One region of the Kitasatospora sp. NPDC092286 genome, then DNA from elsewhere that is predicted to be linked to it. Evidence: predicted binding sites of a transcription regulator. Region 1 holds the regulator's gene; the other holds the start of a gene.
What was found. The regulator HspR, encoded in region 1, represses chaperone genes until heat shock. The targets are predictions, from matches to a motif close to TTGAGNNNNNNNNNCTCAA.
Positions count from the first base shown of each region.

Region 2: the regulator HspR is predicted to act here: its motif matches at 11,510-11,528, upstream of lon (endopeptidase La).

Region 1 is NZ_JBIVRD010000035.1:41,252-56,770, forward strand. Features, by position in the region: gene dnaK (molecular chaperone DnaK) at 1-967, shown strand, start outside; gene grpE (nucleotide exchange factor GrpE) at 964-1,590, shown strand; gene dnaJ (molecular chaperone DnaJ) at 1,732-2,886, shown strand; gene ACIQIB_RS29335 (heat shock protein transcriptional repressor HspR) at 2,894-3,400, shown strand; gene ACIQIB_RS29340 (hypothetical protein) at 3,606-4,610, shown strand; gene ACIQIB_RS29345 (hypothetical protein) at 5,112-5,738, shown strand; gene ACIQIB_RS29350 (LuxR C-terminal-related transcriptional regulator) at 5,752-6,750, opposite strand; gene ACIQIB_RS29355 (LuxR C-terminal-related transcriptional regulator) at 6,743-7,732, opposite strand; gene ACIQIB_RS29360 (TDT family transporter) at 8,419-9,519, opposite strand; gene ACIQIB_RS29365 (LysR family transcriptional regulator) at 9,591-10,583, shown strand; gene clpB (ATP-dependent chaperone ClpB) at 10,742-13,348, shown strand; gene ACIQIB_RS29375 (YbjN domain-containing protein) at 13,568-14,128, shown strand; gene ACIQIB_RS29380 (pyridoxal phosphate-dependent aminotransferase) at 14,252-15,412, shown strand.
Region 2 is NZ_JBIVRD010000007.1:490-16,008, reverse strand. Features, by position in the region: gene ACIQIB_RS08925 (NADP-dependent malic enzyme) at 1-171, shown strand, start outside; gene ACIQIB_RS08920 (zinc-binding dehydrogenase) at 440-1,402, shown strand; gene ACIQIB_RS08915 (helix-turn-helix transcriptional regulator) at 1,493-2,545, opposite strand; gene ACIQIB_RS08910 (DUF4097 family beta strand repeat-containing protein) at 2,547-3,446, opposite strand; gene ACIQIB_RS08905 (DUF6104 family protein) at 3,655-3,834, opposite strand; gene ACIQIB_RS08900 (multifunctional oxoglutarate decarboxylase/oxoglutarate dehydrogenase thiamine pyrophosphate-binding subunit/dihydrolipoyllysine-residue succinyltransferase subunit) at 4,037-7,780, opposite strand; gene ACIQIB_RS08895 (ATP-binding protein) at 8,089-9,180, opposite strand; gene ACIQIB_RS08890 (response regulator transcription factor) at 9,314-10,051, opposite strand; gene ACIQIB_RS08885 (rhomboid-like protein) at 10,605-11,405, shown strand; gene lon (endopeptidase La) at 11,551-13,977, shown strand; gene ACIQIB_RS08875 (GtrA family protein) at 14,057-14,578, shown strand; gene ACIQIB_RS08870 (ROK family protein) at 14,703-15,519, shown strand, end outside.

The sequences.
Region 1 (15,519 bases):
CAACGTGATCAAGGACGCCGGCATCGCGCTGTCCGAGATCGACCACGTGGTCCTGGTCGGCGGCTCCACCCGGATGCCGGCCGTCGCCGAGCTCGTCCGCGAGCTGACCGGCGGCAAGGACGCCAACAAGGGCGTCAACCCGGACGAGGTCGTCGCCATCGGCGCCGCGCTCCAGGCCGGTGTCCTGAAGGGCGAGGTCAAGGACGTCCTGCTGCTCGACGTCACCCCGCTGTCCCTCGGCATCGAGACCAAGGGCGGCATCATGACCAAGCTGATCGAGCGCAACACCACGATCCCGACCAAGCGCTCGGAGATCTTCACCACGGCCGAGGACAACCAGCCGTCCGTGCAGATCCAGGTCTACCAGGGCGAGCGCGAGATCGCCGCGTACAACAAGAAGCTCGGCATGTTCGAGCTGACCGGTCTGCCGCCGGCCCCCCGCGGCCTGCCCCAGATCGAGGTCACCTTCGACATCGACGCCAACGGCATCATGCACGTCGGCGCGAAGGACCTCGGCACCGGCAAGGAGCAGAAGATGACCGTCACCGGTGGCTCCGCGCTGCCGAAGGACGACATCGAGCGCATGATGCGCGAGGCCGAGCAGTACGCGGAGGAGGACCACAAGCGCCGCGAGTCGGTCGAGACCCGCAACCAGGCCGAGCAGCTCGTCTACTCGACCGAGAAGTTCATCGCGGACAACACCGACAAGCTCCCGGCCGACGTCAAGACCGAGGTCGAGACCGCCATCGGCGAGCTCAAGGAGGCCCTGAAGGGCGAGGACATCGCGGCCATCCGCGAGGCCTCCGAGAAGGTCTCCACCACCGCCCAGAAGCTCGGCCAGGCGCTGTACGCCAACGCCGACGCCGCCTCCTCCGGCCCGGCCGGTGACGCCGCCGGCGCCAAGGACGACGACGTCGTCGACGCCGAGATCGTGGACGACGAGAAGCCCAAGGGCGGTGCGGCATGACGGAGAAGCCGCAGGGTGCTGAGCCCGGCGACGACTCCGCCGCCGAGGAGGCCGTGATCAAGGCGGCCGAGGAGGCCGCCGCGGCCGGGGACACCTCCGGTGGCGCGGACGAGCTGGCCAAGGCCAAGCGGGAGCTGGCCGAGCGGACCGGCGACCTCCAGCGTCTCCAGGCCGAGTACCAGAACTACCGCAAGCGGGTCGAGCGGGACCGTCTGACGGTCCGTGAGATCGCGGTCTCCAACATCCTGGAGTCCCTGATCCCGGTCCTGGACGACATCGGCCGGGGCCGCGAGCACGGCGAGGTGACGGGCGGCTTCAAGTCCGTCGCCGAGTCGCTGGAGACGGTCGTGGCCAAGCTGGGCCTCCAGCAGTTCGGCAAGGAGGGCGAGCCCTTCGACCCGACCATGCACGAGGCGCTGATGCACAGTTACTCCTCGGACGTCACCGAGGACACCTGTGTCCAGATCCTCCAGCCCGGCTACCGGATCGGCGAGCGGATCATCCGCCCGGCGATGGTGGCGGTCGCGGAGCCCCAGCCGGGCACCCAGACCACCCCCGCGCCGGACGCCGAATCGGCGAAGTCCGCGGAGTCGGACAAGGCCGACGGTGGCGCGGACAGCTGACAACCTGTGCGCTGCGGAGTCGTACGCCGGCCAGTACGGCGGCCGGCTCCGCAGCGCCTTGTCGATGGGCGCTCCGTCGACGGACGGCAGACCCGCCATTGACAGCACAGTGACTATGGACTTCGGGAGGTGGCGGCAGCCATGAGCGGCAAGGACTACGTGGAGAAGGACTACTACAAGGTCCTCGGCGTGCCCAAGGACGCCTCCGCCACCGAGATCAAGAAGACGTACCGCAAGCTGGCGCGCGAGTTCCACCCCGACGCCAACAAGGGTGACACCAAGGCCGAGGACCGGTTCAAGGACATCTCCGAGGCCTATGACGTCCTGTCGGACGAGAAGCGCCGCAAGGAGTACGACGAGGCGCGCACCCTCTTCGCCAACGGCGGTTTCCGCTCCGGCGGCCCCGGCGGCGGCAACTACAGCTTCGACTTCGGCGACCTGTTCAGCGGCAACCAGGGCGGCCCCGGCGGCAGCGGCGGGCTCGGCGACGTCTTCGGCGGCCTGTTCAACCGCGGCGGCCGGCAGGCCCAGCCGCGGCGCGGCGCCGACGTCGAGACCGAGGTGACGCTCTCCTTCGAGGAGGCGGTGGACGGCGCGACCGTCCCGCTGCGGATGACCAGTCAGGCCCCCTGTCACGGCTGCAACGGCACCGGGGCCAAGTCCGGCACCACTCCGCGGGTCTGCCCGACCTGCGTGGGCGCCGGCACCGTGAGCCGGGGTCAGGGCGCCTTCGCCCTCTCCGAGCCCTGTCGCGACTGCCGCGGCCGGGGCATGATCGTCGACGACCCGTGCCCCGACTGCCACGGCAGCGGCCGGGCCAGCTCCGCCCGCACCATGCAGGTCCGGATCCCGGCCGGGGTCCAGGACGCCCAGCGCATCCGGCTCAAGGGCAAGGGCGCGCAGGGCGAGCGCGGCGGCCAGCCCGGCGACCTCTACGTCACCGTCCACGTCGACTCGCACCCCGTCTTCGGGCGCAAGGCCGACAACCTCACCGTGACGGTGCCGGTCACCTTCCCCGAGGCCGCGCTCGGCGGCACCATCGAGGTGCCGACGCTGGGTGGTCCCTCGGTGAAGCTCAAGCTGCCCCCGGGCAGCGCCAACGGCCTCACCCTGCGGGCCCGCGGCAAGGGCGCCACCCGCAAGGACGGCACCCGCGGCGACCTCCTGGTCACCGTGGAGGTCGTGGTGCCGCAGCACGTCACCGGCGACGCGCTGACGGCTCTGGAGCAGTACCGCGAGGCCACCGCCTCCGACGACCCACGAGCCGCCCTGTTCCGGGCGGCGAAGGGAGCGTGACGACCAGATGATGACCCCCGACAGCCCGATCGGCCCCGGTATCGGCGAAGGCCTCCCCGGCGGCGGCCCCCGCCCCCGCCGTACCGCCGCGGCCCCGCACTACGTCCTCACCGAGGACACCCCGGTGTACGTGATCTCGGTCGCCGCCGAGCTCTCCGGCCTGCACCCGCAGACCCTGCGTCAGTACGACCGCCTCGGCCTGGTCTGCCCCGACCGCACCGCGGGCCGCGGCCGGCGCTACTCCGCCCGGGACATCCAGCAGTTGCGCGACGTCCAGCGGCTCTCCCAGGACGAGGGCATCAACCTGGCCGGGATCAAGCGGATCATCGAGCTGGAGAACCAGGTCACCGCCCTCCAGTCCCGTATCGCCGAACTCGCCGACTCGCTCGAAGGGGCCGCCAGCGCACTCCAGCAACGCGAGGCCGCCGTCCACGCGTCCTACCGCCGTGATCTCGTGCCGTACCAGCCGCCGACCCAGTCGAGCGCCCTGGTGGTCTGGCGTCCCAAGCGCTGACCGGCCAGAACGGCCACCGCCGCCGGTTTCCCTCCTGATCGGGGGGTGGCCGGCGGCTCGCGTTACTGCGAGAGTGCAAAGCGAGCAGGATGGGCCCCCGCAACGGACACCGACCTGATCTGTGCGTCGAGTTGCATATCATCCGTACGAATTCAGGCGGCGTGCGCGCACGGCCCAGGGGTCTGACGCCGGAAAGGAGCTGAAAGTGAACCCAGTCGACGACCGGGACGACTTCCAACCCGGGGGGCAGATCCTGTCCGACGCGGCCCGAGCGCTGTACCTGGCCGCCGTGCGTTCGGAAGGGCGCCTGACCGCCTCGAAGCAGGAGGCCGCGAAGTCGGAGGTCCAGGAACTGCTCGACCTCGGGCTCCTGGTGCCGGATCTGGACGACCCGGAATCCCTCGTGGTCGCCGACCCCAACCGGCTGTCGACCACGCTCAGCGCGACCTGGCAGCGCCGGGCGCTCCAGTTGCTCTCCCGCTCGACCAACCTCGTCAGCGAGCTGCAGGACCTCGGGGACGTCTACAACGAGCACGGCAAACAGGTCGAGACCGGCGGCCGGATCGAGTACATCAGCGGCAAGGTCTCCATCAACCAGCGCCTCGGCGCCCTGGTGGAGCGCTGCTCCAAGGAACTGTTGACCGCTCAGCCCGGCGGCGGGCGGCGGCCGGAGACGGTCCGCACCGCGATGAACCGGGACCTCGGGGTGCTCCAGCGCGGTGGCACGATCCGGACGATCTACCAGCCGAGCGCGCGGTACTCCAGCCCGACGCTGGAGTACGTCGAGACGATGACCCACGAGGGCAGCCAGGTCCGCACGCTGGACGAGCCGTTCAACGTGATGATCGTGATCGACAGAAAAGTCGCGATCATACCCGCGAGCGACGACATGACCGTCGCGGCATTCGTCCGGGACGACGCGGTGGTGAGCTATCTGGTCCACACCTTCGAGGCACTCTGGGAACGGGCCATTCCGTTCCCGGGAAGCCGGGAAGTCCCGCCCCAGGTGCTTTCCAGCCTGCGCCGTCAGATCGTCAGGCTGATGGTCCAGGGCATCGGCCACCGCGTCATCGCCAGGAACCTCGGACTCAGCGAACGGACGCTGGCGCGCCACATCGCGGAGATGCGCGAGGACCACGGCGTGGACACGCTATTTCAGTTGGGCTGGAAGCTCGCCCAAAAAGAAGGCGATTCCGAATCCACGGACTGACCGGACCAGGATTGGCGGTCCTTCTACTGCCAGCCACTGTCCATGGTGGACAGCGCCGACGTCGTGGGGTTCGTGCTCTGCCAGCCACTGTCCGCATCCGTGGAAGCGCCCAGGAAGAACGCGAAACCCAAAAGAACCGCGGAGACAACGAGGCGACGCGCATAGCGCACGACAGCACCCCTTTCAGAAGGACGCAGCAGACTCTCGGCAGGACGGCTGATACAGAATAGATCCTGACCTACTGCACGTCAGTACGGATAGTCGGAGAGTGTGTCATCTCGCTGCCATGCAGGGAGATGACATCTGGTGATGCTGGACCGAAGTACAGCGCCAGATGGACGATCAGTTCGCTGTCGACGGGTCTGGGCAATTTTTGCCCGTGTTCATTCAATTGCAGGTCAGCGACTGCGAGGCCCGGCCTTCCGCGACACGGCACCACACATATCCACAGGCCAGTCAGGCACCGACCCTCTCTCGCCGACTACTCCCCCGGAGTCGACAATGACCGAGCCCTACCTGCGCCACCACGACAGCCAGGCCCCCGAGGGCCGGCGTGCACGAGTCTTCCTGGCCGCGCCGTTGATGCGACTGACCGGGCCGGCCGACAGTGTCGTGACGCTTGCCAGCCGGACGCGGCTGACGACGCTCCGCACCACCCTGCTGCGCAGCGGTGCCGCCGTGTACAGCGCGCACCACAGCGACGCCTGGACGGTGGCCGGCCGGGCCCCGGAGCCGCGGGTGCCCTCCGACTTCCGGGCGCTGCAGTCGGCGGACCTGGTCTTCGCCTACGTCGGGGCGCCGCTCTCCGCCGGAGTGAGCCTGGAGCTGGGCTGGGCCTCGGCGCTGCGCAAGCCGATCGTCCTGCTGGTCGACGAGGCCATCACGCACAACCCGCTGATCGCCACCATCGAGCAGGTCGCCCCCGTCCTGCCGCTGGTCTTCGACGACACCTGGTCCCAGGAGGCCCTCCACCACACCGTGGAGACCGCCCTCGACTGGGCCGGTATGGCGCTCTCCCTGCGCGAGGGCTTCTGGACCGCCCCCGGCGAGCAGTTCAGCGTCCCCCGGCAGCAGCCCCCGGCCGTCGGCCCGACCGGCTACTGGCCGACCGGCGCGGCGACCGGCTGACCACCGCGGCGGCTCAGCCATTGGACTCCCCGGTCCTGGCTCCCCGCATCTGCCAGCCGAGCTGGAACAGCGTCTGAGCGTCGTACAGCTCGCGCAGCCGCGAGATGTGACCGGCCACCGTCCGCTCGCTCAGCCCCAGCCGGCTCGCGATCGCCCGCTGGGTCAGCCCCTGGGACAGCAGCCGGCCGACCTGCTCGTGCACCAGCGGCTCGGTGCCCCCGTCGGCCAGCGCCGCCCAGTTCACCCCCTCGGCCTGCTGCCACTGCTGCTCGAAAACGCCCACCAGGAAGGCGACCGTCGCCGGGTCCTCCACGAAGGCCGCACTGGTGTTGTCCGCGGCGGCCGGGATCACCGCCACCGTGCGATCGAAGATCAGCAACCGGGAGAACGGCGCGGCCAGCACGCGGATCGTGCACCCGAGCCGGGTGACCTCGACCGCGAACTCCACCGTGGGTCCGTCCACCCGGGCGGCCGGCTCGTAGACCGCCCGCATGGTTCCGCCGTGTTCGAGGTAGCGGAGGGCGTGGTTCAGCCGGTCGGGCAGCGCCGCCACCGGGCAGGCGCCACCGGGCGTCGCGGTCAGGTACTCGTCCCGGAACTCCAGGGCCAGCTGGTCGACCTGATGCCGGATCTGTTCCATGCCCGACACGTACCGGACCCCGGTGGGGCGGTTGCCGCGATGCGAGGCGGCGTCGTACGCCTGGGTCAGATCGCCCAGCAGGTCCGGCAGTTGCTCCGCCTCCGCCAGCAGCCGGGCGCTCATCAGCCGGATGTCCGCGCCGATCCGGTCGGTGACCGACCGCGGGTCCACCGCGCTGTACGAGGCGTCCATCAGCTGCGGCACGACCAGACCGATCTCGACCAGCCGCCGCAGTGGCCCGGCCTCGCCGGTGCCGACCTCGGCGGCGCGCAGCCGGCCGCCGTTGCGGAGGATCGCGCGGTAGAGCGCGCGGGCGTCGTCGTCGGGGAGCGCCGCGGTCAGCAGGTCCGAGGGCGTACGGGTGTCAGCCATCGTGCTCTCCCCTCATCAGCCAGCCGAGCTGGTACAGCGTCTGGGCGCCGTGCCGGTCGCGCAGCCGGGAGATGTGGGCGGCGACGGTGCGTTCGCTGAGGCCGAGGCGGGAGGCGACGGCGCGCTGGGTGAGGCCCTTGGCGAGCAGCCGGCCGACCCGGTCGGGGGCGGCGCGGGTGGGGCCGTGGGTGAGGGGCGCGGCCCAGTCGGTGGTGTCGGCCCGGGCCCAGTCGCGTTCGAAGCCGCCGACCAGGAAGGCGATCGCGGCCGGGTCGGAGATGAAGGCGGCGGTGCTGTGGTCGTCGTTGGCGGAGATCACCGCGACCGTGCGGTCGAAGACGATCAGGCGCTGGAACGGCTCGTCCAGGGTCCGGATCAGCGATCCGTGCCGGGAGACCTCGTCGGCGTAGGCCCGGGCGGCCGGCTCGGAGAACGCGATCGGCTGGTAGACGGTGCGCAGCGAACAGCCCCGCTGGAGCAGTTGGACGTCCTGGCGGACGGCGATCTGCAGGGCGTCGGCCGGACGGTGGCCGGGCTGGGCGGTGAGCACCTCGGTACGGCAGTCGGAGACCAGCTGGGAGATGCGCTGGCGGATGTGGACGTGGCCCTCGATGTAGACGGCGCCGCCGGACCGCTCGGGCCGGCGGGGCATCGCGTCGTAGGCGCGGGTGAGGGTGTCGAGGGTGCCGGGGAGGTTCTCGGCGCGGACCAGCAGGCGGGTCGCCTCGCTGCGCAGCTCGGCGCCGAGGCGGTCGCTGACCGAGCGCGGGCTGACGGCGGTGTGGCAGGCGTCGACCGGGTTGGGTATCAGCAGGCCGATGGCCACCAGCCGGCGCAGGGCGGGCTGGTCGCTCTCCGGGACCTCGGCGAAGGGGATGCGTCCGCCGCGGCCGACCACGGCCAGGTAGAGCCGACGGGCCGCCTCGTCGGGCTCGCCGACCGCCGCCGTGGTGCCAGGAGCGGCCGTCGGATCCGCCGTCACCTCGAACACTCCCTGCCGGATGGATCTCGGATGTGTCTTCGTCTCCCGCGCGGCCGATGCTTTCCGGTCATGGGCTCGGCACCGTGCAGCGCACCCGATCACGGTACTGCGAGCCGGCGGGCCCCCGGGCCCCGGGTGCCGTCGCACACGGGTTCCCCGGGGGCCGCCGGTGCACGTCGAGGCCACGGCGCTTCCGGCGAGGCGGAGCAGCAACGCCTCGCCGACTCCGGTCCCGGGCGCCATCACCACACATGGCACCCGGCCGACGCTCTTCCCCCCGATATGCAGGTACTGACGTACCTCACGCATCCAGTACTGAAGAGCAAGTCGCCACCATCGGGCTGCGGTTGCCCGGACGGCCTGACGTGACTCCACCCTCACAGCGTGACGGCCGGTGAACAAGGCCAGCCCGAGTGCATGTTCTCGCAATTGCAGGAACCTGCAGCGGCCGGCCGGCGCGGGGCGCCGGGTCCCGACGTGGCTCCACGCGAAACCGCTGGTCACAGCGGTGCGGTGGCGGAGTCCTCCCGTCCGTTCATTCGTCTCCGGACGACCGCGCTCCGCCTGTGCGCACCGTGCGCGGAGCTTGTACGCCGTCTCCGTGCGCGGAGCTCGTACGCCGTCCCCGAGCGCCGTCCGGGCCGTTCGCGAAACCGCAGCAGGCGCGCGTCCTGCGGCCGGAGCACTCAGCGCGCCAGCAGGCGGCCGCCCGCCAGTCCTGCCGCGGTGCCGCAGGCGGCGACGGCCCAGGCCGCGATCAGCAGCACATAGAGCCCGGCGGCCAGGCCGGTGAAGCCGGCGAACCCGGTGTGGCGGGCGAGGCCGGCGGCGCCGGTGACGCAGGTGCCGACCGGGAAGGTGTACGCCCACCAGGTCATCGCGAACGGCATCCCGGCCCGGCGGGCGCGCAGGTTGGCGGTGACGGCGATGACCAGCCAGAGCATCGCGACGCCGAGCACCGCGACCCCGTACAGCTCCGCGAAGGCGAGCGCGGCGGGGGCGAGTTGCGGCAGGACCGGCCGGGCGGCGTCGGCGAGCTGGTGGACGGCGGTGGTGGACTGGCCGAGCGGCCCGAGCACCAGGAACAGCGAGGGGGTGAGCACCAGCGCGGGCAGCTTGCTGTGGACGAGCCCGGTGAGCACCACCGGCAGCAGGGCGAGGGTGGCCAGCAGGCCGACGCCGAGCAGCGCGTAGCAGCCGTACAGCATGGCCTGCTGCGCGGTCCCGGCCGGCAGGTGCGGGACGAGCGCGGGGCCGGTCGCGGCGGCGACCAGCGGGGCGACCACCGGCAGCAGCCAGGTCGGGTTGGCCTCCAGCGCGGAGAGCGAGTGCCTGGTGATCATCAGATACGGGATGCCGGCCGCGACGGCCAGGGCGTACAGCGTGCCTGCGCTCCAGAGCACGGCGTCCAGGGCGACGGCGGGGCCGGTGCCGATCACCCGGGAGCCGAGCAGCAGGGTGCCGAGGCCGACCGCCAGCAGGGCCATCGGCGGACAGCCGTAGAAGACCGCGGTGGCCGGGTTGTCCAGCAGCTGGGTGCGGGCGGCCGCGCGGTGCCGGGTCAGGTGGACCGCCCGGGCGCCGCCGAGCAGCAGCAGGCCGGCCAGCCCGAGCGCCCACATCAGCTCGCCGAACCCGATCAGCCCGGGCAGCCGGACCGGAAGCACGGCCGCCCCGTTGCCGACGATCGCGGTGCCCATGATCGCGGCGTACCAGTTGGGGCCGAGCTGGGCGAGGTCGAGGCGGGGGGTGCGGGTGAGCGGTCGGACGCTGAGAAGGGTGGCCATGAGACCCACCGTGCCCTCGGCCGACCGGCTCCGGTAGCGCCGGGCGATCTATGAGGACATAGCCTGGATCTATGGCCCTCTCCCCGCGTGTCCCCGAACTCGGAGCGCTGGAGCTGCTGCTCGCAGTGGCCCGGCTGGGCAGCGTCGGGCGGGCCGCGGCGGAACTGGGGGTGAGCCAGCCGACCGCCAGCGCCCGGATCAAGGGCATGGAGCGGCAGATCGGCGTCCCGCTGCTGGACCGCTCCCCGCGCGGCTCGCGGCCGACCGAGGCGGGCCGGCTGGTGGTCGAGTGGGCGCGGCATGTGGTGGAGGCCGCACAGGCGCTGGACGCCGGGATCGACGCGCTGCGGGAGCGGCGGGACGCCCGTCTGGTGGTGGTGGCCAGCCTGACCGTCGCCGAGTACCTGATGCCCGGCTGGCTGCTGGCGCTGCACACGGCCAGCCCCGGCACGGCGGTGACGCTGCGGACGGCGAACTCGGCGGACGTCGCCGGACACGTGCTGGCCGGGGAGGCGGACCTCGGCTTCGTCGAGGGCCCGTCCACCCCGCCGGGGCTGGCCGGCGCGGTGGTGGCCGCCGACCGGCTGGTGGTGGTGGTCGCGCCCGGACACGCCTGGGCCCGCCGCCGGGCACCGCTCACCGGGGCCGAGCTGGCCGCGACGCCGCTGGTGCTGCGCGAGCCCGGTTCCGGCACCCGGGAGGTGCTGGAGATGGCGCTGGCGCCGTACGGGGGCGCCGCGAAGCCGCGGCTGGAGCTGGCCTCCTCCACGGCGCTGAAGGCGGCGGCGATGACCGGGGCCGGGCCGGTCTGCCTGAGCGAGCTGGCGGTGGTGGAGGAGCTGGCGACCCGGCGGCTGGTGGCGGTGCCACTGGCGGACGGGCTGGACCTGCGGCGCCCGCTGCGCGCGGTCTGGCCGGCCGGGCGGCGGCCGAGCGGGCCGGCCAGGGAGCTGCTGGGGCTCACCCGGCAGAGCGCACCGTACCCGCGGGTGCGGGTAGGGGCGGGGGCCGCGGGCGCCGCAGGGGCCGGTCCGCGTCCACGGAAACGTTCATCTGAAAGTTGAGCGGAATAGACTCAACTTAGTGCATGCTGTAGTCAGCAGCACCGAAAGCCCGAAGACCGAAGACCGGAACCCGGAGACCGGCGCCCGAGACCGGCGCCGGGAACCCGTGGACCGGAACCCGGAGTACCGACAGCGAGTCCGAGGAGGACACCCCAGCAGTGGACGCCAGCAAGTTCACCACCAAGACGCAGGACGCCCTGTCCGCCGCGATCCGGCAGGCCGGCGGCGCCGGGAACCCGGACGTCAAGCCGGTGCACATCCTGATCGCCCTGCTGGAACAGCCCGAGGGCATCGCCAGGCCGCTCCTGGAAGCGGTCGGCGCGGACGCCGCGCAGACCGACGCCGAGGCCCGCCGCCTGCTGACCGCGCTGCCCAGCGCCAGCGGCTCCACCGTCGCCGCGCCGCAGCTGTCCCGCGACACCCTGGCCGTGCTCACCGAGGCCGGCCGGCGCGCCGACGACCTGGACGACCAGTACGTCTCCACCGAACACCTGATGGTCGGCCTGGCCGCCGAGGGCGGGGCGGTCGCCGAGCTGCTGGCCCGGCAGGGCGCCACGGCGAAGGCGCTGCTCGCCGCGTTCAAGGACGTGCGCGGCAGCGGCCGGGTCACCTCGCCCGACCCGGAGGGCACCTACAAGGCGCTGGAGAAGTACGGCACCGACCTCACCCAGGCCGCCCGGGACGGCAAGCTCGACCCGGTGATCGGGCGGGACCAGGAGATCCGCCGGGTCGTCCAGGTGCTCTCCCGCCGGACCAAGAACAACCCGGTGCTGATCGGCGAGCCCGGCGTCGGCAAGACGGCCGTGGTCGAGGGCCTGGCCCAGCGGATCGTCGCCGGCGACGTGCCGGAGTCGCTGCGCGGCAAGCGGCTGGTCGCCCTGGACCTCAGCGCGATGGTCGCCGGCGCGAAGTACCGCGGCGAGTTCGAGGAGCGGCTGAAGGCCGTTCTGAACGACATCAAGCAGAGCGACGGCCAGGTCGTCACCTTCATCGACGAGCTGCACACCATGGTCGGCGCGGGCGCCGGCGGCGACTCCGCGATGGACGCCGGCAACATGCTCAAGCCGATGCTGGCCCGCGGCGAGCTGCGGATGGTCGGCGCCACCACCCTGGACGAGTACCGCGAGCGGATCGAGAAGGACCCGGCCCTGGAGCGGCGCTTCCAGCAGGTGCTGGTCGGCGAGCCCAGCGTGGAGGACTCGATCGCCATCCTGCGCGGCCTCAAGGGCCGGTACGAGGCGCACCACAAGGTGCAGATCGCGGACGCCGCCCTGGTCGCCGCCGCCACCCTCTCCAACCGCTACATCACCTCCCGCTTCCTCCCCGACAAGGCGATCGACCTGGTCGACGAGGCGGCCTCCCGGCTCCGGATGGAGATCGACTCCTCCCCGGTGGAGATCGACGAACTCCAGCGCGCCGTCGACCGGTTGCGGATGGAGGAGCTGGCCCTGGAGAAGGAGTCCGACCCCGCCTCGGTGGACCGGCTGGCCCGGCTTCGGCGCGACCTGGCCGACAAGAACGAGCAGCTGAGCGTGCTCACGGCACGCTGGGAGCAGGAGAAGAAGAGCCTCAACCGGGTCGGCGAGCTCAAGGAGCGCCTGGACGACCTGCGCGGCGCCCTCGAACGCGCCCAGCGCGACGGCGACTTCGAGCGCGCCTCCAAGCTGATGTACGCCGAGATCCCGTCCGCCGAGCACGAGCTGACCGAGGCTCAGGAACGCGCGGCGGACCAGGACGCCTCCGCGTCCATGGTCAAGGAGGAGGTCGGCCCGGACGACGTGGCCGATGTGGTCGCGTCCTGGACGGGCATCCCGGCCGGCCGGCTGCTGGAGGGTGAGAGCGCCAAACTCCTGCGCATGGAGGATGAGTTGGGCCGGCGCCTGATCGGCCAGCGGGAGGCCGTCCAGGCCGTCTCGGACGCGGTGCGCCGCACCCGCTCGGGCATCGCCGACCCGGACCGCCCGACCGGCTCCTTCCTCTTCCTCGGCCCGACCGGCGTCGGCAAGACCGAACTCGCCAAGGCCCTGGCCGACTTCCTCTTCGACGACGAGCGGGCGATGGTCCGCATCGACATGAGCGAGTACGGCGAGAAGCACTCCGTCTCCCGCCTGGTCGGCGCCCCGCCCGGGTACGTCGGCTACGAGGAGGGCGGCCAGCTCACCGAGGCGGTCCGCCGCCGCCCGTACAGCGTGGTGCTGCTGGACGAGGTGGAGAAGGCCCATCCCGAGGTCTTCGACGTGCTGCTCCAGGTCCTGGACGACGGCCGGCTCACCGACGGCCAGGGCCGCACGGTGGACTTCCGCAACGCGATCCTGATCCTCACCTCCAACCTGGGCTCGCAGTTCCTGGTGGACCCGGCCATCCCCGAGGAGCGGAAGAAGGACCTGGTGCTGGAGTCGGTGCGGGCCGCCTTCAAGCCGGAGTTCCTCAACCGGCTGGACGACATCGTGGTCTTCGAACCGCTGGGCACCGCGGAGCTCACCCGGATCGTCGACCTCCAGGTGGCCCGGCTGGGCGAGCGGCTGCGCGAGCGCCGGCTCACCCTCCAGGTCTCCGAGGCCGCCCGGGACTGGCTGGCCCTCACCGGCTACGACCCCGCGTACGGCGCCCGTCCGCTGCGGCGCCTGGTGCAGTCCGCGATCGGCGACCAGCTGGCCAGGTCCATCCTCTCCGGCCAGGTGCACGACGGAGACACCGTTCTGGTCGAACGGGACGAGGAGGGCGACCGCCTCACCGTCCGTGCCCGCGGACCGCTGGAGAAGTAGCGCCCGGAGCACGGTGGGCCGCCCTCGCACGGCAGGGCGGCCCACCACCGTGTTCACCCTCGGTGGCCGCCGCCGGCGCCCGGGCTCCGGCATGATCCAACAGGCCCCGGCCCGCCGCCGGGTGCCCCTGTAAGGCGCCGCCCGGATGAGGCAGGATGGAAGGTGGAAAGGGCGGCCTCTCATTGCCGGCCACCACGTGCACTGAGGAAGAGGACCCCCATGAGCATCGACCCGTCGTCCATCCCGTCGTTCGGCGCACCGCAGGGCGGTCAGCCCGGCGGTCAGGGGCGGCCGGCCGGCCCGCCGCCCATCATCGTTCCGGACCAGGCCCTGGTGACCCAGCTCCTGGACCAGATGCAGCTCAAGCACGTCGTGGACGAGGAGGGCGACCTCACCGCCCCCTGGGAGGGCTTCCGCGTCTACTACATGTTCCGCGGCGAGCAGAAGGAGCTCTTCGCGGTCCGCGCGTTCTACGACCGCGCCTACCCGCTTGAGGACAAGGGCGAGATCCTCGACCTGATCGACGAGTGGAACCGCGAGACCCTCTGGCCCAAGGTCTACACGCACACCCACGAGGACGGCGTGGTCCGCCTCATCGGCGAGGCCCAGATGATCGTCGGCACCGGCGTCAACCTGGACTACTTCGTCACCACCACCGCCAACTGGACCCAGGCCGCCGTCGGTTTCGAGCAGTGGATCGTCGAGCGCCTCGGCCTGCAGAAGGACATCGAGGGCGAGGACGGCGAGGGCGGCGCCCCCGAGGGCACCGACGAGGCCTGAGCCCCTCACCGCGTCCGGCCTTACGAACGGCCCGCCACCGGCAACCCCCGGTGGCGGGCCGTCCTTGTCCCCGGCCGCCGGCTGCCCCCAGGATGGGGCGACGCCAAGGTGTGAGGAGCTGTAATGGGTACGAGGCCGCTGCTGAACCGCCGGCTGGACGGTATGGGCACGACGATCTTCGCCGAGATGTCCGCCCTCGCCACCGCCACCGGTTCGATCAACCTCGGTCAGGGCTTCCCGGACACCGACGGACCGCGCGAGATCGCCGAGGCGGCGGCCCGGGCCGTGCTGAGCGGCCAGGGCAACCAGTACCCGCCCGGCCCGGGCATCCCCGAGCTCCGGCACGCCATCGCCGAGCACCAGCAGCGCTTCCGTGGCCTCACCTACGACCCGGACACCGAGGTCCTGGTCACCGCCGGCGCCACCGAGGCGATCGCCGCCGCGCTGCTGGCCCTGCTGGAGCCGGGCGACGAGGTGATCGCCCTGGAGCCGTTCTACGACTCGTACGCCGCCTGCATCGCGATGGCCGGAGCGGCCCGTGTGCCGCTCACCCTGCGGGCCCCGGACTTCCGGCCCGACCTGGAGCGGCTGCGCGCCCTGGTCACCCCGCGCACCCGGCTGCTGCTGCTCAACTCGCCGCACAACCCGACCGGCCTGGTGCTCAACCCCGAGGAACTGGCCGCGATCGCCGCCCTCGCCGTCGAGCGCGACCTGTTGGTGATCACCGACGAGGTGTACGAGCACCTGGTGTTCAGCGGCGCCCACCACCCGATCGCCGCCCTCCCCGGCATGCGGGAGCGCACCGTCTCCATCTCCTCGGCCGGCAAGACCTTCTCCTTCACCGGGTGGAAGGTCGGCTGGGTGACGGCGAGCGCGCCGCTGGTGGCCGCCGTCCGTACGGCGAAGCAGTACCTGACGTACGTCAGCGCCGGGCCGTTCCAGTACGCCGTCGCCGAGGCGCTGCGGCTGCCCGGGAGCTACTTCGACGACTTCCGCGCCGACCTGCGTCGCAAGCGCGACCTGCTCGCGGATGGGCTGAGCGCGGCCGGCTTCCGGGTCTTCAACCCCGAGGGCACGTACTTCATCACCACCGACATCACCCCGCTCGGCGAGAAGGACGGCATCGAGTTCTGCCGGTCCCTGCCCGAGCGCTGCGGCGTCGTCGCCATCCCCAACGCCGTCTTCTACGACAACACCGAGGCCGGGCGCTCGCTCGTCCGGTTCACGTTCTGCAAAAGGGTGCACGTCCTGGAAGAGGCGGTGGCCCGGCTCCAGCAGCTCTGACCGATGCCGGTGAGGCCGCCGCCAGCGCGGTCCCACCAGCGCCTACCCTGCCGCGCCGGCCACCTGCCGACCGACGTCCAGCCCGGCCCTGGCGGCACGGAGTGCGG
Region 2 (15,519 bases), on a different contig from region 1:
CGGATCACCGAGGGCATGAAGCTGGCCGCCGCCAAGGCGCTGGCCGGGGTGGTCGCCGACGAGCTGACCCCGCAGAAGGTGATCCCCTCGCCGTTCGACGAGCGGGTCGCCCCGGCCGTCACCAGGGCCGTCGCCGAGGCCGCCCGCGCCGAGGGCGTCGCCCGCCGCTGACCCGGCGTCAACGGCTCCCCGGGGCGCCCTTCGGCTCCCCGGGGAGCCGAAGGGCGCCCCGCTGCCGAAAGCGACGAGCGACAAGCGAGGCACGAGCGCCGGAGTGAGGAGTGTCGGCGGCGGGTCCGAGCGCCCGGAGGCGACCCGGGGGAAAAGAGGGACACGAGCGCCGGAGTGAGGAGTGTCGGCGGCGGGTCCGAGCGCCCGGAGGCGACCCGGGGGGGGAGAGGGCTACCGGGCCCCGCCCGTCGCGGCTATCGTCCGGACCATGTTTGCCGCCTACGCCGCACGAATCGACGCCGACGACCCGCTGAGCGGACTGGAGTCGGGTGAACTCCCGGAGCCGCAGGCCCGCCCCGGCTGGAGCCTGGTCACCGTCCGGGCCGCCAGCCTCAACCATCACGACCTCTGGTCGCTGCGCGGGGTCGGGCTGCCCGCCGAGCGGCTGCCGATGATCCTCGGCTGCGACGCCGCCGGTGTCGACGAGCACGGCAACGAGGTGGTCGTCCACTCGGTGATCGGCCAGACCGGCCACGGCGTGGGCCCGGACGAGCCGCGGTCCATCCTCACCGAGCGCTACCAGGGCACCTTCGCCCAGCAGGTGCTCGTCCCCACCTGGAACCTGCTGCCCAAGCCCGCCGAACTCAGCTTCGAGCAGGCCGCCTGCCTGCCCACCGCCTGGCTGACGGCCTATCGGATGCTGTTCACCAACGCCGGGGTCAAGCCGGGCGACACCGTCCTGGTGCAGGGCGCCGGCGGCGGCGTGGCGACCGCGCTGATCGTCCTCGGCAAGGCGGCCGGACTGCGGGTCTGGGTCACCGGCCGGGACGAGACCAGGCGCGACCGGGCGCTGGGACTCGGCGCGGACGCCGCCTTCGCGAGCGGCGCCCGGCTGCCCGAGCGGGTGGACGCGGTGATGGAGACGGTCGGCGCCGCCACCTGGGCGCACTCGGTGAAGTCGCTGCGCCCGGGCGGCACCGTGGTCATCTCCGGGGCCACCTCGGGAGCCAACCCGACCGCCACCGAGCTCAACCGGATCTTCTTCCTGGAGCTCAGGGTGGTCGGCTCGACCATGGGCAGCAAGGAGGAGCTGGCCGGGCTGCTCTCGCTCTGCACCACCGCCGGTGTCCGGCCGGTGATCGACTCGGTGCTGCCGCTCACCGAGGCGCGGGACGGCTTCGCCCGGCTCGCCAAGGGCGACGTCTTCGGGAAGATCGTCCTCACGCCCTGACGGCCCGGCCCGACGCGACCCACGCGGCGGGCCCGGCACCTCCCCCGAGGAGTGCCGGGCCCGCCGCATCGGCCGTCGGCCGGTGGCGGGTCAGCCCAGCAGCCGCCGCAGCCGCTCGCCCGCCGCACCCAGCACCGAGCGGGCCTCGGCCAGCCGGTCGGCGCTCACCCCGCCGTCCCGGGCCGCGTCGCGCACCTGGTCGCGGAAGCGGTCGAGCAGCCGCTCCAGCTCCCGGGCCGGGTCACCGGCCGGGTCGGTCGCCGTCCACGCCGGCAGGTCGGCCGGTACGGCGGCGGGCCCGCCGGTGCCGTCCTTGTCGAGGTCGATCCGGGTGACGGTGACCTGCTCGGCGGCCTGCTCGCTCCGCTCCTCCGCCGAGTGGCCCCAGCGGGCCGCGTCGGCGAGCCCGGCCAGACCCCTGGTCAGCTCGGACAGCCCCTCGGCCAGCCCGGTCGGCCAGTCGCCGCGGGCCGCGTGGTCACGGACCTGCTGCTCGACCCGGCGCTTGATCCGCAGCGCCTCCTGCTGCGCCGCCGTCCGCGCCGCCCGGGACTGCTCGCGCAGCCGGCGGGCCTCCTCCTCGGCGGCCTTCGCCTTGGCCTTGGCCGCCTTCTCCTGCTCCTTGGCGCGCTTGGCCTGTTCCCGCGCCTGCTTCTTGAACTGGGTGAACTCCTCCTTGGCGCGCTGCCAGGCGTCCTTGTCCCCCCACGGTCCGGCCCACGGGTCCCCGCCCCCGGCCTGCTCCGGCGCCTCCTGCTGCGCCTTCTTCGCCGCGCTCCACAGCTCCTCGCGCAGGTCCTTGGCGCTGTCCCGGACGTCCTCGCGGATCGCCCCGGCGAGCTGGGCCACCGAGTCGCGGATCTCCAGCTCCAGCTCGTCCAGCTCGCCCTGGCGGGCCGCCAGCTCGGTGCGGCCCGCGTCGGTGAGCCGGTAGACCTTGCGACCGCCCTCGGTGCTGTGCGCGACCAGGCCCTCCTGCTCCAGCTTGGCGAGCCGCGGGTAGACGGTGCCGGCCGAGGGCGCGTACAGGCCCTGGAACCGTTCCTCCAGCAGGCGGATCACCTCGTAGCCGTGCCGGGGGGACTCGTCGAGCAGCTTCAGCAGGTAGAGCCGGAGCCGGCCGTGGCCGAAGACGGGGCTCATGTCATGCCTCCTTGGTGAGGTCGGGGCCGGCCGGGAGCTCCTTGACGACCACCGGGCCGTCCTCCTCGGTGTCGGGGCGGCGCAGCACGGTGACGGAGCCCGAGACGGTGGTCACCGCGAGGCTGCCCTTGCCGTCGCCGAGCTGGCCGGAGAGTCGCTTGGCGCCCCAGGTGCCGCCGACCTTGAGCTGCTCGAAGGTGCTGGAGATGTCGCCGCTGTTGGTGCCGGCCTCGACCTTGGTGTCGGCCAGCGAGGGCAGCCGGACGCCGACCGGGCCGCTGACCGTGGTGACCTTGATGTCGGTCGGGGTGGCCGCGTCGAGGTCCAGGGTGACCGCGCCGGTGACGGCGTTGGCCTGCACCCTGTCGGCGGTGCCGGCGACCACGGTGAGCTTGCCGGAGACGGTGTTCAGCCGGAGCTGTCCGGCCACCGACTGGGCGTCCACGTCGCCGGTGACGGTGTTGATGTCGGTCCGGCCGGCCAGGCCGACCAGGGTGGTGTCGCCGTTGGCGCTCTGCACCGAGACGTGCCCGGCGATGCCCGAGACGGTGGTGTCCGCCGAGACGGCGCCCACCTTGACCTCGGCGGCGGCCGGCACGGTCAGGGTGATCCCGGCCACCCGCTTGCGCTTGAACGAGGCGAAGAACCCCTTGACCGAGTCGACCGACTTGAGCACCTCACCGAACTCGCTCCAGCCGCTGATGTCCTTGTAGGTGACCGTCAGGACGCCGTCCACCAGGGTGACGTGCAGCGGTTCGCCCTTGAGCTCGGTGACCTCCAGGCGGGCCGGCCCCTCGGCCGCCACCACGTTCACCGTGCCGTCGATGATCCGCACGTGCAGCGCGCGGACCGCTTCGTCGATGGTGATCCTGTCGGGTCCCTCGACCGTCCACTGGCTCATCTCTGCCGCCTCCCGTTGCGACTCACGATGTATCGCGTTCTCTTTTAAAGACGATATATCGCGTGACGGTGAAGTCAAGCGCCCCGATCCCGGAGCCGGACCCGGATCCGCCCCCTAGGGGTGAAGGGCGAGGGGCGCAGCGCGAAGGGCCCGGGAGACGGTGGTCTCCCGGGCCCTTCAGGCCCCTCGGTGGGGCGGTGTCAGCGGTCTACTCGTCGTCCTCGTCGTCGAGCCGGGCCAGCCAGGTGGCCAGCCGCTCGACCGGGATCTCGAAGTCGGGGTTGAGGTCGACGAACTCGCGCAGGCGCTCGGCCAGCCACTCGAAGGTGACCTCCTCGTCGCCGCGCCGGCTCGCCAGCTCCTCGATGCCGCGGTCGGTGAAGTACACGGTTCGCTCCGGTCAGACGGGAATTCGACCTGGTCAGGATAGACCCGGTTGGCCGTTGGCCCGCCAGGTGCCGAGGGTCACCCCGGCGGCCCCGGTGGTGGGGCCGGCGGCCTCCACGGCCGCGACCGCGGCGGCACCGCGAAACGGCCCGGGCCCCCGCGCGGTGTGCGCGGGGGCCCGGGCCGTTCGGTCCGACCGGGGGTCAGAGCGAGAAGATCTCCTCCAGGAGACCCAGCTGCTCGGCGGCGTGGCGCTTGGCCGAGCCGACCGCGGGGGCCGAGGAGGCCGTGCGGGCGACGCGGCGCAGGCGCGAGTCGCCGGCGCTGCGGCCGATGACGACCTCCAGGTGGTCGACCAGGTTCATCGCGATGAACGGCCAGGCACCCTGGTTCGCCGGCTCCTCCTGCGCCCAGATGAACTGGACGTCGTCGCCGTAGCGGCTCAGCTCCTCCTGGAGCTCGGCCACCGGCAGCGGGTAGAGGCGCTCGACCCGGACGATCGCGGTGTCGGTGATCCCGCGCTCGGCACGGGCCGCCTCGACGTCGTAGTAGAACTTGCCCGCGGTGATGACCACCTTGCGGACCTGCGACGGGTCGACGGTGGTGTCACCGATGACCGGGCGGAACGAGCCGGAGAGGAACTCCTCCGTGGCACTCGCCGCGGCCTTCAGACGCAGCATCGACTTCGGGGTGAAGACGACCAGCGGCTTGTGGTGCGGGTTGTGCGCCTGCCAGCGCAGCAGGTGGAAGTAGTTCGACGGCAGGGTCGGCATGGCGACCGTCATGTTGTTCTGCGCGCACAGCTGCAGGAAGCGCTCCGGGCGGGCGGACGAGTGGTCCGGGCCCTGGCCCTCGTAGCCGTGCGGCAGCAGCAGGGTGACGCCGGAGTGCTGGCCCCACTTCTGCTCGGCGGAGGCGATGTACTCGTCCACCACGGTCTGCGCGCCGTTGACGAAGTCGCCGAACTGCGCCTCCCACATGACCAGCGCGTTCGGGCGGGTCAGCGAGTAGCCGTACTCGAAGCCCATCGCCGCGTACTCGGACAGCAGGCTGTCGTACACGGTGTAGCGGGCCTGGTCCTCGGTCAGGTACAGCAGCGGGGTGTAGTCCTCGCCGCTGACCCGGTCGATCAGCACCGCGTGGCGCTGGCCGAAGGTGCCGCGGCGGCTGTCCTGGCCGGCCAGGCGGACCGGGTGGCCCTCCATCAGCAGCGAGCCGATGGCGAGGGTCTCGCCCATCGCCCAGTCGATGGTGTTGTCCTCGACCGAGCCAGCGCGGCGCTGCAGCTGCGGCAGCAGTCGCGGGTGGACGGTCAGCCAGTCCGGCAGGTTGACCTGCGAGGCGGCGATCCGCTTGACCATCTCCTGGGAGATGCCGGTCTGGATGCTGACCGGGAAGTCGGCCTGCGGCGTGCCGACGGCGGCCGGGGCCGGCGTCTGGGCGGCGTCGCGGACCTCGGCGAAGACCTTCTCCAGCTGGCCCTGGAAGTCCTGGAGCGCCTGCTCCGCCTCTTCCATGGTGATGTCGCCGCGACCGATCAGGCCCTCGGTGTACAGCTTGCGCACCGAGCGCTTCTTGTCGATCAGGTCGTACATCAGCGGCTGGGTGAACGACGGGTTGTCGGCCTCGTTGTGACCGCGGCGGCGGTAGCAGATGAGGTCGATCACGACGTCCTTGTGGAACGCCTGACGGAACTCGAAGGCGAGCCGCGCGACGCGGACCACGGCCTCCGGGTCGTCGCCGTTCACGTGGAAGATCGGGGCCTCGATCATCCGGGCCACGTCGGTGCAGTACATCGAGGAGCGCGAGGAGGCCGGGGCGGCGGTGAAGCCGACCTGGTTGTTCACCACGATGTGCACGGTGCCGCCGGTGCGGTAGCCGCGCAGCTGCGACATGTTCAGGGTCTCCGCGACGACGCCCTGGCCGGCGAAGGCCGCGTCGCCGTGGATCTGGATCGGCAGCACCGGGAAGGTGGTGCCGCCCTGGTCCAGGATGTCCTGCTTGGCGCGGGCGATGCCCTCGACGACCGGGTCCACGGCCTCCAGGTGGGAGGGGTTCGCGGCGAGCGAGACCTTGATGGTCTCGCCGTCCAGGCCGGTGAAGGTGCCCTCGGAGCCGAGGTGGTACTTCACGTCGCCGGAGCCGTGCATCGACTTCGGGTCGAGGTTGCCCTCGAACTCGCCGAAGATCTTGCCGTACGGCTTGCCGACGATGTTGGCCAGCACGTTCAGACGGCCGCGGTGGGCCATGCCGATCACGGTCTCGTCGAGGCGGTGCTCGGCGGCCGCGTCGATCGTGGCGTCCAGCAGCGGGATGAGCGACTCGCCGCCCTCCAGCGAGAAGCGCTTCTGCCCGACGTACTTGGTCTGCAGGAAGGTCTCGAAGGCCTCGGCCGAGTTCAGCCGGCGCAGGATGCGCAGCTGCTCCTCGCGCTCCGGCTTGGTGTACGGCTTCTCCAGGCGCTCCTGCAGCCACTTGCGCTGCGCCGGGTCCTGGATGTGCATGTACTCGATACCGACGGTGCGGCAGTACGTGTTGCGCAGCAGGCCGAGGATGTCGCGGAGCTTCATCATCCGCTGGCCGCCGAAGCCGCCGACCGCGAACTCGCGCTCCAGGTCCCACAGGGTGAGGCCGTGGGTGGTGACGTCCAGGTCGGGGTGCTTGCGCTGCTTGTACTCCAGCGGGTCGGTGTCGGCCATCAGGTGGCCGCGGACCCGGTAGGAGTGGATCAGCTCCATGACGCGCGCGGTCTTGTTGACCTCGTCGTCGTGGGTGGTGGCGACGTCGGTGGCCCAGCGGACCGGCTCGTACGGGATCCGCAGCGACTCGAAGATCTCGTCGTAGAAGCCGTTCTCGCCGAGCAGCAGCCGGTGGATCTCGCGCAGGAACTCGCCGGACGCCGCGCCCTGGATGACGCGGTGGTCGTAGGTCGAGGTCAGCGTCATGATCTTGGAGACGCCGAGGCGGGACAGGGTCTCCGGGGCGGAGCCCTGGAACTCGGCCGGGTACTCCATGGCGCCGACGCCGACGATGGTGCCCTGGTTCTGCATCAGGCGCGGCACGGAGTGCACGGTGCCGATGCCGCCGGGGTTGGTCAGCGAGACCGTGACGCCGGTGAAGTCGTCCATGGTCAGCTTGTTGGCGCGGGCCCGGCGGACGATGTCCTCGTAGGCCTGCCAGAAGCCGAAGAAGTCGAGGGTCTCGGCCTTCTTGATGGCCGCGACGACGAGCTGGCGGTCGCCGTTGGGCTTGACCAGGTCGATGGCCAGGCCCAGGTTCACGTGCTCGGGCTTGACCAGGAAGGCCTTGCCGTTCTCCACCTTGTAGCTGTGGTTCATGCCCGGCGAGGCCTTGACGGCCTGGACCAGGGCGTAACCGATCAGGTGGGTGAAGGAGACCTTGCCGCCGCGGGCGCGCTGCAGGTGGTTGTTGATGACAATGCGGTTGTCGATCAGCAGCTTGGCGGGCACCGCGCGGACGGACGTCGCGGTCGGCACCTCCAGCGAGGCGTCCATGTTGGTGGCGACGGCCTTGGCCGGGCCGCGCAGCTGGACTAGCTCGGGGCCCGCCGTGGCGGCCGGCGCGGCCGGAGCCGGGGCGGCGACCTTGGGGGCCGGCGGCGCGGCGGGGGCTGCGGCGAGCGGCGCGGGAGCCGGAGCCGGGGCCGCCGGGGCGGTCGCGGGTGCGGCCGGCGCGGCGGGAGCGGCAGCGGCGGGCGCGGGGGCGGCAACGGGAGTCGGCGTGGTGCCGACCGGGGTCGCGGCCTGGGTCACTGGGGTCACCTCGGTACCGGGCTTGTAGTCGGCGAAAAAGTCCCACCAGGCTCGGTCGACCGAGTTCGGGTCCTGGAGGTACTGCTGGTAGATCTCATCGACGAGCCACTCATTGGGGCCGAAGCCAGTGGAACTTGCCGAGCTATTGGGGGTTTCAGGGGACTGTGGCGACACGGCGGCAACCGCCCTCTTCCGCTTCCTTTTGGGATGTTTGGACAGCGGGGATTAAGGCTACGCCCCTGACCAGTGATCGCGCAGTCCCCGGGGCTCAGGCGTCGCCCAGATCACAGTGCTGACCTGCAGTTTGGCTGAAAATGTGCGTTAGAAAGCCGCATCGGAGGGGAAGCGATCACGGTCGATCAGTGCACATATCTGGACGAAACCGGACAAAGCATCCCGGAAGCACCGAATGATCTTCGTGTATGTCTGTGTCCGTCCTGTGACATGACGGCGAAGTCCGTCCGACGCGAATGCGACGAGGCTCACCGCGGACCGGGCAGCCGGACCTCGATCCGGCAGCCGCGGGCGGCCTCGGCCACCTCGATCCGGCCGCCGTGCAGATCCACCGCCCAGCGGGCGATGGCCAGCCCCAGACCGGTGCCGCCGTCGGCGCCGGGCCCCTGGGCGGTGGCGGTGCCGCTGCGGCTGAACCGCTCGAACACCCGGGTCCGGTCGGCCGGCGGGATGCCCGGGCCCTCGTCCTCGACCTCCAGCAGCAGGGCGCCCGGCTCGGCGCCGGGCCGGGCCCGGACCGTCACGGTGCCGCCGGGCGGGGAGTGCTTGCAGGCGTTGTCGACCAGGTTGGCGACCACCTGGTGGAGCCGCTCCGGGTCGGCGACGCCGGTCAGGCCTGCCGGGCTGACCTCCAGCGCGAGCCGGACGTCCCCGCGCCGGGAGAACGCCCCGCCCGCTGTCGCGCCGTCCACGGTGACCCCGCGCAGTACGCCGTCCAGGAACTCGCGCACCTCGAAGGAACGCGCGTCCAGGTCGACCACCCCGTCGTCGATCTTGGAGAGGTCGAGCAGATGGGTGACCAGCCGGCCGAGCCGCTCGGTCTGCTCCAGCGCGGCACCCAGGGTCGCCGGGTTCGGCTGGACGACGCCGTCGACGACGTTCTCCAGCACGGCGCGCAGCGCGGCGATGGGCGTGCGCAGCTCGTGCGAGACGTTGGCGACCAGTTCGCGGCGGTGGCGGTCGGCGGCCTCCAGGTCGGCCGCCATCAGGTTGAAGGCGGCCGCCAGCTCGCCGATCTCGTCGCGCGAGTTCACCTCGACCCGGCGGCTGTAGTCGCCGGAGGCCATCGCGCGGGCGGCGGCCGTCATGTCGCGCAGCGGGGCGGTCAGCCCGTGCGCGAGGAACTGCATGAAGAGCAGCGAGGCGATCATGGAGAAGACCATGATGATCCGGATCTGGGTCTCGGACCGGATGGCCACCACCACCATGCCGGTGGCGAGGAAGACCGAGACGATCACCAGCAGGGCGAGTTTGCCCTTGATGGAGCGGACCGGGTCGAGCGGCCGGATGTCGGCCCAGACCCGGCGGGCGGCGCGGGCGGCCAGGGTGGGCTGCCGCATGCCGGCGGTGTCCCCGTCGCGTTGCTGTGGAAAGGTCATTGGTCCCCTGTGCTTCCCCCGTGGGTGCTCCCCCCGCGCGGTTCGCGCGGCGGTCCGGGATGCGGGCCCCCCGGAGGCCCGGTGCCCGGTGACCCTAGGGGTGCGGGGCCTCCAGGGCGTATCCGACGCCGTGGACGGTGCGGATCCAGCTGGCGCCGATCTTCCGGCGCAGCGCCTTGACGTGGCTGTCGACGGTGCGGGTGCCGGAGGCGTCCGTCCAGTCCCAGACCTCGGCCAGCAGCTGCTCGCGGGTGAGCACCGCGCGCGGCTGGGCGGCCAGGCAGGCGAGCAGGTCGAACTCGGTCGGCGTCAGGTGGACGTCGCCCGAGGCCAGCCGGACCCGGCGCTGCACATGGTCGATCTCCAGCTCGCCGAAGCGCAGGCTGCCGAGCGCCGGCGTCCTGGCCGCCTGCTGGGCGCGCTCGACGCGACGCAGCAGCACGTTGACCCGGGCCGCCAGCTCGCGCATGGAGAACGGCTTGGTCATGTAGTCGTCCGCGCCGACGCCGAGGCCGACCAGCAGGTCCGTCTCGTCGTCCCGCGCGGTCAGCATCAGCACCGGGACCGGGCGCTGGGCCTGGATCCGGCGGCACACCTCCAGGCCGTCGAAGCCGGGCAGCATGATGTCGAGCACCACCAGGTCCGGCTGCCAGGTGTGGAAGCCGTCGACGGCGCCCGGGCCGTCGTGGGCGACTGCGACCTTGAAGCCCTCCGCGCCCAGGCGGGCCGCGATCGACTCGGCGATCGTCGGTTCGTCCTCCACCACCAGCACTCTGCGCTGGCTGCTCACCGTGCCGCCGCTGTTGGTGTTGTCCTGCTGAATTTCTGTCACGGTCACGCCACCGCCCCCAGGGCTGCGGGCCGGCCACCGATGGGGATGGCGGGGCTCCGCTCGTAGTCTTGTTCCGTCGTGGACTGTGCCGGGTCCGCCGTCCCGTCGCGCGCGGGGACCGGAGGGCGGGTGTCGACCGCCCACCTGTCCCGCACACTTCGCAGCGTACGGACAGCGGGTGCCTCCCGGCAGGTGGACCGGACGTTTCCGGCCCGTGGGCCGGCCGTCGGGGCCGTCCGCGGACCCACTCGCAAGTGGGCACGGGCCGATACCTTACCCGGCGATTTTTCACTCCGTAACGGTACGTATGCACCCGGGTTGACGTTGAGACGCCGGTCAGGACCCGTGCCGGCGCGTGAACGGAGAGAAGGTCTGGACCAATCCCGGGTGACGGGCGACCCCGGGCCCGGTGATCCTCACGGGGTTTTCCCAGCGGGCTCCCAGAACCTCGACGTACCGTGGTCACGAGATTGCCGAGGGTGGGATTTCCGGCGCGCGCCGGTACGTTGGCACCGGGTGTGAACCGGTGTCTGCGGATCTGAGCGGAGGCGGCATGGCGGAGTGGCGGCAGGGTGCGGTACCGGCCCGCTCCCGCCCGGCGCCGCCCGCCGGGCCGCCGTACGGCCTGCTGCGGCACGGCCTGCGGGCCGGGGTGGCCGAGTGGGTGCTGGCCCGGGTGCCGACGCCGCGGCGCAACCCTTTCGCGCTCGGCTACCTGGCCGCGGTCGGGGCCACCACCACCTTCGCCAGGCTCGCCGATCCGGAGCTGGTGCTGCGCCTCCAGGAGGCGTCCAGTTCGGACGGGCACAACCTGTTGCACCACCCCGTGCGCGCGCTGCTCTTCAGTGGCTTCTGGGTGGCGGGGCCGATCTGGATGCCCTACCTGTGGGCGTTCGCCTTCACCGTCGCGCCGCTGGAGCGCCGGGTCGGGGCGGCCCGGGCGGCGGCGGTGTTCGCGATCGGGCACATCACCGCCACGGTGCTCTCCCAGGCGGTGGTGATCACCGCCGTGGCGACCGGCCGGATGGAGTCCGAGGCGATGGACTACCTGGACATCGGCGTCAGCTACGGCGTGCTGGCCAGCCTCGGCGCGCTGGCCGGGCTGCTGCCGCCGCGCGGGCGGCTGCTGGCGCTGGGCGGCGTCGGAGCGATGATCGCCGACCAGATCCTCACCGACCGGGACCTGGTCACCGGGATCGGCCACCCGGTCGCGGTGCTCGCCGGGGTGGTGCTCTGGCGCTGGCTCCGGCGGGACGGGGGCGGCAGGCTGCGGCCGCGCCGGCTGCGTACGCCGGCCGCCTCCGCGGCCTCCGCCTCCGGGCCCGGCGGGGCCGCGGTGCTGGACCGCGGGTAGCCCCGCGCGGGGCCTGGGCCAGGCGTTTTTGACAGCCCGGGCCGCAGCCTTCCCTGTTCGCTCACGGCGAACAAGGCCTCGGGAACATCCGGTGCCCGCGAAACCTTAGTCAGGTCAACTCAAGTTCGCTGACTGGGGAGAGATCATGGCATCGACGTCCACACCGCTCACCCTGCCCGTGCTGCCGCTCGACGACGAGGTCGTGCTCCCGGGCATGGTCGTCCCGCTGGAGCTCAAGGACACCGAGGTGCGCGCCGCCGTCGAGGCCGCCCGGGCGGCGGCCACCGGCACCGGCAAGCCCCAGGTCCTGCTGGTCCCGCGGGTGGACGGCTCGTACGCGGCGGTCGGCACCCTCGCCACCGTCGAGCAGGTCGGCCGGCTGGCCGACGGGGATCCGGCGGCGCTGGTCCGCGCCGTCCGCCGGGCCCGGATCGGCGTCGGCACCACCGGTCCCGGCGCCGCCCTCTGGGTGGAGACCACGCCGTTCCGGGAGTCCTCGGCCGGCACCCCGGTGGCCGGACGCGCCGCCGAGCTGGTCAAGGAGTACAAGACGCTCTCCACCCAGTGGCTGCGCAAGCGCGGCGCCTGGCAGATCGTCGACCGGGTCGCCCAGATCGAGGGCGTCGGCGAGCTGGCGGACAACATCGGCTACGCCCCCTTCGCCACCGCCGAGCAGAAGCTCAAGGTGCTGCTGGAGGCGGACCAGGTGGTCCGGCTGGAGTACGCGCTCGGCCTGCTGCGCGACCACCTCGCCGAGGAGGAGGTCAACGACACCATCCGCAAGGACGTCGAGGAGGGCGTCGCCAAGCAGCAGAAGGAGTTCCTGCTCCGCCGGCAGCTGGAGGCGGTCCGCAAGGAGCTGGCCGAGCTGAACGGCGACCCGGCGGACGAGGAGGGCGACTACCGCGCCCGGGTCGAGGCCGCGGACCTGCCCGGGAAGGTCCGCGAGGCGGCCCTCAAGGAGGTCGACAAGCTGGAGCGCTCCTCCGACCAGTCGCCCGAGGGCTCCTGGATCCGCACCTGGCTGGACACCGTCCTGGAGCTGCCCTGGAACGAGCGCACCGAGGACGCCTACGACATCGCCGGCGCCCGTGCGGTGCTGGACGCCGACCACTCCGGCCTGGCCGACGTCAAGGACCGCATCGTCGAGTACCTGGCGGTGCGCAAGCGCCGGGCCGACCAGCGGACCGGGCCGGCCGCGAGCCCCCAGGAGCAGCCGGGTGGCGGCGCGCGCCGGGCGGGCGGGGGCGCGGTGCTGGCGCTGGTCGGCCCGCCCGGCGTCGGCAAGACCTCGCTCGGCGAGTCGGTGGCCCGCGCCATGGGCCGGAGGTTCGTCCGGGTCGCGCTCGGCGGTGTCCGGGACGAGGCGGAGATCCGCGGTCACCGGCGCACCTACGTCGGCGCGCTGCCCGGCCGTCTGGTGCGCGCCATCAAGGAGGCCGGCTCGATGAACCCGGTCGTCCTGCTGGACGAGATCGACAAGGTCGGCTCCGACTTCCGGGGCGACCCGGCGGCCGCCCTCCTGGAGGTGCTCGACCCGGCGCAGAACCACACCTTCCGCGACCACTACCTGGAGGTCGAGCTGGACCTCTCGGACGTGGTCTTCCTCGCCACCGCCAATGTGCTGGAGGCCATCCCCGGGCCGCTGCTCGACCGGATGGAGCTGGTCCGCCTGGACGGCTACACCGAGGACGAGAAGGTCGTCATCGCCCAGGACCACCTGCTCCCGCGCCAGCTGGAGCAGGCCGGGCTGAAGGACGGCGAGGTCACCGTCGACGAGGAGGCGCTGCGCCGGCTGGCCGGCGAGTACACCCGCGAGGCCGGCGTCCGGAACCTGGAGCGCTCGATCGCCCGGGTGCTGCGCAGGATCGCCACGCAGAGCGAGCTGGGCGAGCGGGAGCTGCCCGCCGCGATCGGCGCGGGCGACCTGCGCGCCCTGATCGGCCGCCCGCACCACGTGCCCGAGGCGGCCCAGGAGCCGGCCGAGCGGCGCACCGCCGTCCCCGGCGTGGCCACCGGCCTCGCGGTCACCGGCGCCGGCGGCGACGTCCTCTTCATCGAGGCGTCGCTCGCCGACGCCGAGACCGGCGGCACCGGGCTCACCCTGACCGGGCAGCTGGGCGACGTGATGAAGGAGTCCGCGCACATCGCGCTCTCCTACCTGCGCTCGCGCGGCGCCGAGCTGGAGCTGCCGGTCACCTCGCTGCGCGACCGCGGCGTGCACCTGCACGTCCCCGCCGGGGCCGTCCCCAAGGACGGGCCGAGCGCCGGCATCACCATGACCACCGCGCTGGCCTCGCTGCTCTCCGGCCGCAAGGTGCGCACCGACGTGGCGATGACGGGCGAGGTGTCGCTGACCGGGCGGGTGCTGCCGATCGGCGGGGTGAAGCAGAAGCTGCTCGCCGCCGACCGGGCCGGGGTCACCACGGTGATCATCCCCAAGCGGAACGAGGCCGATCTGGACGACGTCCCGGCCGAGGTGCTGGAGCGGCTCACCGTCCACCCGGTCGCGGACGTCCGGGAGGTGCTGAGGCTGGCCCTGGAGCCGGCCGAGGTGCTGGTCGCCGCCTGACGGTGGGCAGCGGTCCGGGCGTCACCCGGCCCGGCCGCCGGACGGGAGGGGGCGGCAGACCTCGTGCCAGACTGCGAGGATGCCGTCCCCCACGCAGCGAGCCCTGGCCAGGGTGCCGGCCCGTCTGCGCCCGTTCCTGGTCAGGCACCGCAGGCTGGTGAAGGTCCTGCTGGTCGGGGCCTCCTGCTTCGTGCTGACGACGGTGATCAACTTCTCGCTGAAGTTCACCCTGCTGGAGCGGAAACCGGTGGTGGCGCTCACCATCGCGACCGTGGCCGCCACGGCGGTCTCCTACGTGCTGAACCGCCGGTGGTCCTTCCGGGCGGTCGGGCGCCGACGCGAGGCCGCACTGTTCTTCCTGGTCAGCGTGGTGGCGATCGTCGTCAACGACATCCCGCTGATCCTCTCGCGCTACCTCCTGGACCTGCGCGAGCCCCAGGTGAGCGCCCTCACCCAGGAGGTGGCCGACTTCCTCAGCGGGATGGTCGTCGGCACCTTCGTCGCGATGCTGTTCCGCTTCTGGGCGATGCAGCGCTGGGTCTTCACCCGCCTCGCCCAGCCCGTCGCCCGGATGGAGCAGCAGCCCCAGCGGACCTCGTGACGGTGGCCCGGAGCGGCCCCTCCGCGCCCGGCCGACCGCTCCGGGCCACCGGGGCCAAACGCGATTACGCTGCAAACGTCCGGCCCCATGGGCACGGTGCGCGGCAGTCGAGCGGGTGAGGGCGATGCGCGAGACGGACGGTCCCCGGACCGGACCCGCCAGCCAGCAGGGCATGCGCCGGGCCAATCTGGCGCTGGTGCTCGGCGCGATCGCGCGCTCCCCGCGCTCCCGGGCCGAGGCGGCCGCGGAGACCGGGCTGACCAGGGCGGCCGTCTCCTCGCTCGCCGAAGAGCTGATCGCCGCAGGTCTGGTGGTCGAGGAGGGCACGGCCACGTCCAGCGGCAAGGTCGGCCGACCCGGTACCGCGCTGGGCCTCAACCCGCGGGGGCCGGGCGGCATCGGCGCCGAGATCGGCGTGGAGCACCTCGGCGCCTGCGTGGTCGACCTGCGCGGCGAGGTCCGCGCCTGGCGCCGCCAGGAGATCCGCAACCGCGGCCGGCGGCCCGCCGCCGTGATGGCCGACCTCGCCGAGCTGCTGCGCCGGGCCGCCGACGACGCGGGGCTGCGCCCGGCCGGGCTCGCGCTGGCCGTCCCCGGTCTGGTCGGTGCCGGGGGCGGGGTGCTCCAGCGGGCCGCCAACCTGGGCTGGCAGGACGTGCCGATCGCGGCCGAGCTGCGGCTCGCGCTGCGGGCGGCCAACGCGGAGCAGCTGGCCGAGCTGCCGGTGGACGCGGACAACGAGGCCAACCTCGGCGGGCTCGCCGAACTCTGGCTGGGCGGCGGACCCGACCACTTCCTGCACGTCTCGGCCGAGGCCGGCGTCGGCGCGGCGATCGTGATCGGCGGCCGGCTGCTGCGCGGGGCACGCGGTTACGCGGGCGAGCTGGGCCATGTGCCGGTCCACCCGGACGGACCCCGCTGCGCCTGCGGGGCGTACGGCT